2 regions of the Paenibacillus sp. GCM10023252 genome follow, and region 2 is predicted to be linked to the other one. Evidence: riboswitches for the same ligand, from Rfam matches in the RefSeq annotation. Region 2 holds a riboswitch; the other holds the start of a gene.

Region 1 (4,427 bases), on a different contig from region 2:
ATGCCATTCATCTCTGCAATAATGTGGGGCTTGCCTAGGAAGGTGACATCGCGGGCAAGCAGCGTCTCATAGGAAGCATGGATATCCTCTACGTTGAAGTAGAAGATGGAGCTTGGATGGTTGTATTCCTCATGCTCAGGGACACTTAGCATCAGGCGAACGCCGTTGCACTCCAGGAAGGCCATATTCGACAGCTGGAATAATAGGGTTAGACCGAGCGTCTCGTGGTAGAACTTGGCGGCTTGCTCGATATTTTGAACCGGAATACTGACCTGCCCGATCCTCGTAATGTTGAACTCCTGACTCATCCTCCATCTCTCCCTTATCTTGTCTAGTTACCTCTATAGATTAGCACGATTGCCTCTTCCTATACTTCTCCAATATCACCTAATTGCGGCGAGCAGCCGCCCGATACGACCGAGGAGCCAGACCAGTACGCAGCTTGAACAGCTTGTGAAAAGAAGAAGGGTTATCAAACCCCACCCTTAAGGCAATCTCCGTAATAGACTCCTCCGTATGCTGGAGGAGACGCTGTGCTTCAGTCATCCGTCTGGCGCTTACATATTGATGCGGAGATACGCCGAACAGCTGCTTGAAGCTGCGAATGAGATGATTCACCGACAAGCAGGCGACGCGGGACACCTCCTCCAAGGGAAGACTGCGATCATAGTACGCATGCAAGTATTCGCGGGCTATGGCTGTCCTGCGGAACAGCTCCTCTCGTGTGGTTAGACGTGCAGCAGCCAGAGATTCCATCTCCATGGGCATTAAGCGATGAACGCAGAGAAGCGTCTGAAGCGCTTCGTGGAATTGTTCCTCCATCCATAGCGGGTCTTGGCCCATGACGGGGAGTTGCTGCTGCATTCGGTTCATGAAGCTCAGAATGAGGTCGCTGTGCTGGTAAGTCTTCGCATGGAATGGAGGAACGGGAGAGGAGATCCCGTCTTGCCATGGATCATTCAGCCCGTCTGCGAGCCCTCTGCTGAGATCGGTTAGCAGCTCCGGAGCCAGCCCCCTTCGGAAGAATAGACAGAAGGAGTCGACCCTCGTGTCCGAATCAATGGCAATCGTATAGTGCTCCCCTTCATTCAGAAGGAGATAGCTGTCCTGCTCAATGACATAATGCCCGCGGTTCGTCTGGTAGTAGGCGCGGCCGCCCTTGAACGTCTTGATCGACAGTGGTCCGTCGCCGCTCCAATGATGGGTCTTCGAGCTTGCTTGCAGGATGAAGCTGGATTGGAACAGCGGGTAGGCAGAGGATGGCATCCTAATTCCTCCAGTATGTAATGATATTGGACGAAGGTGGTAATAGTAAGTCGGTAACTCAATCTATGGGAATGAAGGATGGTGCTAACCAGGTGAACAAGTTGAAGTGGATGGGTAAATACATAGCTGTAGCTGCAATGGCTGTTATGCTGCTGGTCAGCATGCCTCATGTAAGTCTAGCTGTAGGTAAAGGTGCTCATGGACCGGATATATTCGTCATCCAGGGCATGCTTAAGTCCGTTGGCAGCTATGCCGGCGAGATTCATGGGTACTATGATGATACCACGGTTCGGGGCGTGAAGCATTTCCAGAAGAAGCATGGCCTTCCGGTGACCGGAGCGGTAGATCCGAAGACGTTCGAGTCCATTATGTACTCGTATGCTAGCGTGAAGCTCCGCGGCGGCGGCGGCGGAGCTGGGCAAGGCGGCGGAGCCGGTCAAGGCGGCGGAGCCGGTCAAGGCGGCGGAGCCGGACAAGGCGGCGGAGCTGGGCAAGGCGGCGGAGCCGGTCAAGGCGGCGGAGCCGGACAAGGCGGCGGAGCTGGGCAAGGCGGCGGAGCCGGGCAGGGTGGCGGAGCCGGGCAAGGTGGCGGAGCCGGGCAGGGTGGCGGAGCCGGGCAAGGTGGCGGAGCCGGTCAAGGTGGCGGAGCCGGTCAAGGCGGCGGAGCCGGGCAGGGTGGCGGAGCTGGTCAAGGCGGCGGAGCCGGTCAGGGCGAAGGGTCGGAGCAGACGCCGAGTCCCGCACCGAATGAGAGCAAGCCGGAGCCAAGCCAGGCTCCGAATGAGAACAAGCCGGCGCCCATCCCGTCGCCAGGCGAAGTGAAGCCGGCCCCGGCTCCAGCGCCTGTGCCGAATGAGAACAAGCCGGCTCCTGAGAACGGCAGCAAGCCGAACCCGAATAAGAGCTTCCCGGATAACTAAGGGGACCAGGTAATGCGTCAATGTGTGTCGGTAAGATGTGTCAAGGTACGACATCCTGCGTCTTATTGTCACTGAATCCATAGAATTATAGTAGGTACGACTTAAGTCCTACAATAGTTCATGAAGTTTGGGTGAAGTGGTTCCATTTTCCAGAGAAGTGTTGTAAAATGAACATCAGAGCAGGTAAAACTGTATATCATTAGGGATACGTTGAAGTATGTTCCGTCAATTGGGCACTAGGAGCATATGGAGTTACTAGTGCAACCGACCTAGTCTATTCTATAGACCAAGGTCGGTTTTTTTGTTGTCCTTCGACCTTGTCAGGGGAGAATGTGGAATGAAGAAGTCATTACTTATCACAGCCATTATCGCAATGATGACAGCGGGATTATGGATGAAGTCAGCTGCCTTCACAGAAGCAGCGGTGGAGAACGGTCTGCAATATGCCATAGTTCCAGGAAGTACAGCACTTATTGCTATTGATGATCAGTTGGAGCCAATGACAGGAGCAGCGAATGCTGAACTTACCCTGACTCTGCCTGTCACGAACAATCAGAATAAGGCTGCAGAGGTGACTGTTGATCCTCTGAATCAGAATGGAGAAGTCTTCTCAGCAGAGTCTGCCCCGCTTAGGCTCCAGCCGGGAGAGAGTGGAGAGCTGCACGTGTTGCTGCAGTCCGCTGAAGGGATGAATGCTGGTCTGTACCAGGTGGAGCTGCCTGTAGCGGTTAGCTACTTGGACGGGAGCGCTGTCGTCCCTGTCACCGTAGAGATCATGATTGAGGATGAAGCAGACCTTAAGGAAGAGCAGCTGAGTGAGGAACAACTGGATGAACCTTCCACTGCTCAAGCAGCTGAGCAGTCTGCGCCAGTGCAGCAATCGCAGGAGGAGTGGAAGGTCGAATGGCCTGCTATTGTCTCATCCGAAGGAGCGGGATCCGTGAATGAGTAACCTGCCATCCTCTGTGCCAGTCGCTATGCAAGGAACTCGTGCTCGAGGTACATCCTCTAAGAGACAGTTAGCACTAATGATCATCTTAACTATAGTCATGTCTATTATATCAATCTTGTTATGGTCACATCCTGCAAGCACGGTTACGTCTGTCGACATGAATGAGATTACGCAAGAGACGAAGCTGGATTATGAAGTTAAGGTTCTGCCACATCTGCTGCATCCGAGCGGGGGGTGGGTGAAGCCGGAGCAGGGACTTATTTTCGACGCGGTATCAACGGTATTGAAGCTGAAGCTCACGACGGAATTCTCATCCCGGCAGCCGATTACCTGGACGGGAGAGGAGGAGGTTACGCTCTCTCTGGTTGCCCCAGACTTGTGGAAGAAGGACATTCCACTGCGAGCGAAGAAGGCCTTCGAGGTGAAGGAGCAGCAGCAATATGTCATCACTGGAAGCTATGAGATTCAGCTGGCTGAATTGCTGGATGCGATGGAGCAAGTGGAGAATCAGCTGCGAATATCGCCAGCCGAGTATGTGCTTGAGGTGAAGCCGAGAGTAACGGGATTAATGATTCACGGAGAGTATCGCAAGGCGATCGCCGAGATTCCCCCGTTCGTATTCAAGCATCGTAACAATATGTTCACCTTCGAAGGCGAGCAAGCCTTCCAGAGCTCGGATGTCGAGACCACTCAAGAGACGATGGCAAGGCCCATCGAGCTTGCAGGGGTTGAGTTGCCGGTGACCGCATGGAGATATGGTTCGACAGCAGCAGCTCTTCTGCTGCTCATCTATTCGGTTCGCCTCTTAGGGAGAGACCGGCCTGCAACTAGATACTCTTCAACCGAGAGACTGGAACGATTCGAGAGGAAGTACGAGAAGCGTTGGATTCGTGTAGCAGAGCCTGTCCCGCAGCAAGCGACGATTCGGCTGCTCAAGATGGAGGAGCTGCTCAAGCTCGCTGACGAGAGGGATCTTCCTATCCTGATGTACCGAATGGAACACTCCCTTCATTGTTATATCATGGACCATCGCAATACGTATTGGTATAGCTTCGGAGAGGATGATCAGGCACATGGGCACAACGATGATAGGGCTGTTCAATCGCATGTTGTGGCTGCCAGCCATTCTTCGCATTCCTCATAAGGAGAAGCGAGTCCTGTCGCTCTTCCGATATTGCACATGGCTGCTCACATCGGTCTCTTATCTAGTTGGCATGCCTGACTCGCCTCTCGTATTCAAGGGAGCGGTCGTAGTCAGCTTATATGCGGCTGCTAGAATATTAACCGAC
Region 2 (4,427 bases):
TAACGTGGATACGGGTCTTGATGCACAATTCACTTATAACGGGGTAGCCTATAGTGAAGCATCAAATTCGTTTAACAAAGATGGGATAGGCTTTAAACTCAATCAAGCAACTGGTACAGATATAACGATTACCCTTGCTGCAGATCCTGATACTATAGTTGATAAAGTCAAAGGGTTTATAACCGCATACAATGACATGATTGACTTAGTAAATAAACGTCTGTCTGAAGATAAATCAAGAGGATATCTTCCGCTATCTAGTGAGGAAAAGCAAGAAATGAAAGACTCTGATATTGCGTTGTGGGATGCTGAAGTGAAGAAAGGTCTATTGGGAAATTCTATTGTGTTAAAAAATGTGAAAAGCTCACTCAGAGAGCTGTTTAGTAAAACTGTGGATGGTCTTCCTGAAGAGTTCAATACACTGTCAGCAATCGGAATATCTACTGTACCATACATGAGAGGGTTTCCACAGGATGCTGGGAAAATAAAAGTGGATGAAGCAAAACTCAGAGAAGCTATCGCTGCAGATCCAGAGTCTGTTAATAAGTTACTGACAAACAATCCCGGGTTCGAAAGTCAAGAAGGTATCATGGTCAGCATGTATAATCGTGTAGATAGTCTTATTGGTGGATTAATTGATAAGGCTGGAAGAGTTGGAGCATCTAATAGTGACTCAACAGCAGAAATAGGTAGAAGAGTTAGTCAGTTGGAGTTCAAAATTAAAGCTATGGATTCAATGTTGTCGAAAAAAGAGGACAGTTATTATAAAAGATTCTCTGCAATGGAGACAGCAATAGCAAACAGTAACGCGACAATGTCATGGTTATCGCAACAATTAGGATAAAGAGGGGGCTACGCAATGAGCATTCAACCCGTACTGCCTCAAAGTCAGTCAGCAACTGCTAGAGATACTGCAATCCCTATCGTTAGAGTAGCAGGAGAATATGACGTAATTAAGGAAAAGAGTAAGTTTGAAATATTGTCTGTATCTGAGAGCGCATTGCTTCAGGCAATCGATAAAGCAAATCTTGCTGTAGCTGGAACGCCTCATGTTTTTAATTATAAGCTGCATGATTCTGGGCATCTTATTGTTCAGGTGCTTAACAAAGATACACAAGAAATTATTAGAGAAATTCCATCTGAAAAATTCATTGAGATAGTTGAAAAGCTGCAAGAGTTAACCGTTGGGGCCATTATTGACGAGAAAAGATAAGAGGTGCCGTGATGCTTCAAGCGCAAAGCAGTTATATGAACAGTCAGATTCAAACTGCATCGCCTGGTGAGTTAACATTAATTCTAATGAATGGCTGCTTAAGATTCATTAAGTATGGAATATCTTGCATTCAAAAGAATGACATTCAAGGCAAGCATACCAATTTTATTAAAGCACTAAATATTGTTGATGAGCTACAAGCTACATTAGACATGCAATATGATCTATCGCAGGATTTATACAAATTGTACGAGTTCATTCAACATAAATTATCTCTAGCAAATATCAATTTGGATATTAAAGCAGCTGAAGAGTGCATCAGTCTAGTGTCGGATCTTCGCGATACCTGGGCCGATGCCCTCAAAAGCTTAAAGGTGTCTAGTTGATGGGCATGGGGGCAGAGGAAAGAAGTAATATACTAGTCTCAATGGTGAAAATATCAGAAGAGATAATTTCTATGGATATGAAAAATGAAGACTCAGCAGAAAAGTTATTAAAACTTCAGTTAGAACATTTGAATCTTCAGAATCAATTGTCATTACAATCTGATATTAGTTGGTCTGATGATGACTATATCATAATAAGAGAATGTCTCCAGCTTGAGAATGAAGCTAACAAAGCAATCCAATCAGAATTAACAATACTTCGACAACACATTAATCAAGCCAGCAAAGTAAAGAAAGCTAGATCAATGTACCTATCAGACATACCGCAAGTCGAAGGATACTTTATAGATAGACAAAGATAGGACAAAATCTTGTCCTATTTTTGTGTAAAAGTAGTACTTTTATACTTTATTGGATTGATATGTTGGGAGACTAGTAGTATAATACTACTATAATAGTTGGTAAAAAATACATATTGGCAAAACTGTAGAGATGCAGTGACGCAAAGCTATGGGTCTTAATTCTTATATGAGAATAAGATTGCCAGGTTGCCCATTTGTTTTTTAAACAATAGCAATCTGCTATTGTTTTTATTTTTATAACACTCTAGGAGGTTATGTGATGAAGAAGGTAAAACCTTTACTTTTATTGATGTTTACATTTTTGTTGGCATTAGGAGGCACGATAACTGCTCCATCGGCAGAGGCATCAGCGAATTATGTATCTATTGTCAAACAGGTTAATCCAAGTACAATTACAACAGAAGAAGAAGCAGAGGTTAAGCTGCAAATTCAAGGAACCCCGCCAGTTAGTGTTGTTGTTCCGAATGATGTTATTCTGGTCATAGATAAGTCAGGAAGTATGGCTCCTACTTACGAGCCAAATGCTGGCGAGGACAAAATGACCAATGCTAAGAATGCAGCAAAAGGCTTTATTGATTTGATGGATTTAACAAAACACCGAGTTGGTATTGTTGATTTCTCATCCTCTAATCAAATAGGCTCATTTCCTCTCTCAACAAGTAAAGATGATATAAAGAACTATATTGATGGAATTTCTTCTAATGGATCGACTGCAACAGGAGATGCAATTGGTACTGCGATACAACTCTTACAAGATCACCGTCCTGAAGCTCATCCAGTTATTCTGCTTTTAACTGATGGTGATGCAACACAGCCACAAGGTAATCCTTATGAATATGCTAAATCTAAAGCGTTAGAAGCTAAAGAAGCGGGTATTGTGTTCTACACAATTGCACTTCTTAGACCAACTGAGGATCCTGCGACTAGTGGTCCGAACATTTTGCTAAAAGAAATGGCGACGACTGCAAATCATCATCACTTTGTATTAGGTTCCACAGGATTAAGCGAGATATATTCGGCAATTGTTAGAGAAATTGGATTAGCTAGTGCATATGATGTTACTGTTACAGACATAGTTGCACCAGATTTTGAGATAGTTCCTGATTCATACCTTAATAATATTCCAAAACCTGAAGTGAACGGCAACATCCTAACGTGGACTTTCAATGAATTAAAGGATCAAACATTAACGTTTACTTATAAAATTAGGCCTGTTGATAAGACCAAAACAGGTTCACTAGCAGTTACAAACGCTGGTTCAAACATAGTATATAAAGACTATGCTGGGGCAGTTCGTACAAGAGTTACTCCAAATGTAAATCTAACTGTTAAGCTGCCTAAACCAGAGATAACATCAATAGTTGAGGCAGAAGGTCATCCAGCAGGCGGAGAAACGGTTGTTATTAATGGAGAAAATTTTGTTAATGGTGCTGTAGTTAAGTTTGGAGCAAACACAGCTCAGAATGTACAGTATAATAGTTCATCACAACTCACAGTAACTACACCAGCTGGTGAACAAGGTACTGTGAATGTAACGGTAACGAACCCAGATAATCAGAAAGCAACATCTGCGTTTCAATACAAGGCTGATCCAATTGTAACATCTATTTCGCCTAATTCTGGTCCATTATCTGGCGGTAATTATGTACTAATACAAGGTAGTTACATGATGAATGGAGTCCAAGTAAAAATCGGTGATAAAGTTGCACAGAAGAATTTTCAACCAGACTCAACATACGTAAGGGTGTTTGCACCGATTGGGGAAGCAGCAGGAGCAGTTGACGTGACAATCAACAATCCAGATGGAACGAGTACAACAATAACTGGTGGATATACTTATGAAGCCCCACCTAAAACGGACCCAGTAATCACTAATATTTCCCCCAATACAGGATTAACTACAGGGGGTAGTAACTCATACATTAATGGTTCAAACTTCAAGTCAGGTATGAAAGTTAAAATTGGAGATTTCGAGGCAAGCACCACTTATATCTCAGATAGTCGCTTAAGAGTAATCATACCAACTGCATCAATTCCAGGAGTTGTTGATGTTACCGTACTAGATTTAGATAACAATTCATATGTTCTTGAAGATGCTTTTACTTATACCGAACCTGTTTACCCTACTCCAACAATTACTAGTGTTTCTCCAAGCAAGGGTCTGACAACTGGTGGAGAGAATGTCTATATTGACGGTTCAATGTTCTCATCTTCGACTCAAGTGTTCTTTGGTAATCTAGAAGCGCAGTCAGTAACTTATATCAGCAGTACAAGACTAAGAGCAAAGACTCCTGCAGCAACAGTTGGTACTGTTGATGTTACAGTTACGAATGTAAATCAGTCAGCAACATTACCAAGTGCTTATGAATACACTGAGCCTGTGCCCGAACCAGTTACGATATTAAGTCTATCTGTAACTACAGGTACAACTTCAGGCGGAGAGCAGATTTATATTGATGGCATTAA

Evidence for each region. A riboswitch is a leader RNA that binds a small molecule or an ion and turns the genes downstream of it on or off. The one in region 2 is predicted to bind cyclic di-GMP.
Region 1: another riboswitch for cyclic di-GMP. It lies ahead of ACFO9Q_RS20395 (hypothetical protein); the one in region 2 lies ahead of ACFO9Q_RS13480 (IPT/TIG domain-containing protein).

The regions. Positions count from the first base shown of each region.
Region 1 covers NZ_JBHSHW010000036.1:109,950-114,376, reverse strand. Annotated here, with positions in the region: gene ACFO9Q_RS20410 (VOC family protein) at 1-308, opposite strand, end outside; gene ACFO9Q_RS20405 (AraC family transcriptional regulator) at 388-1,266, opposite strand; gene ACFO9Q_RS20400 (peptidoglycan-binding domain-containing protein) at 1,359-2,186, shown strand; cyclic di-GMP riboswitch class II at 2,381-2,465, shown strand; gene ACFO9Q_RS20395 (hypothetical protein) at 2,524-3,138, shown strand; gene ACFO9Q_RS20390 (DUF5305 family protein) at 3,215-4,282, shown strand; gene ACFO9Q_RS20385 (sensor histidine kinase) at 4,212-4,427, shown strand, end outside.
Region 2 covers NZ_JBHSHW010000022.1:23,677-28,103, reverse strand. Annotated here, with positions in the region: gene fliD (flagellar filament capping protein FliD) at 1-844, shown strand, start outside; gene ACFO9Q_RS13495 (flagellar protein FlaG) at 860-1,213, shown strand; gene fliS (flagellar export chaperone FliS) at 1,225-1,599, shown strand; gene ACFO9Q_RS13485 (hypothetical protein) at 1,599-1,961, shown strand; cyclic di-GMP riboswitch class I at 2,067-2,155, shown strand; gene ACFO9Q_RS13480 (IPT/TIG domain-containing protein) at 2,221-4,427, shown strand, end outside.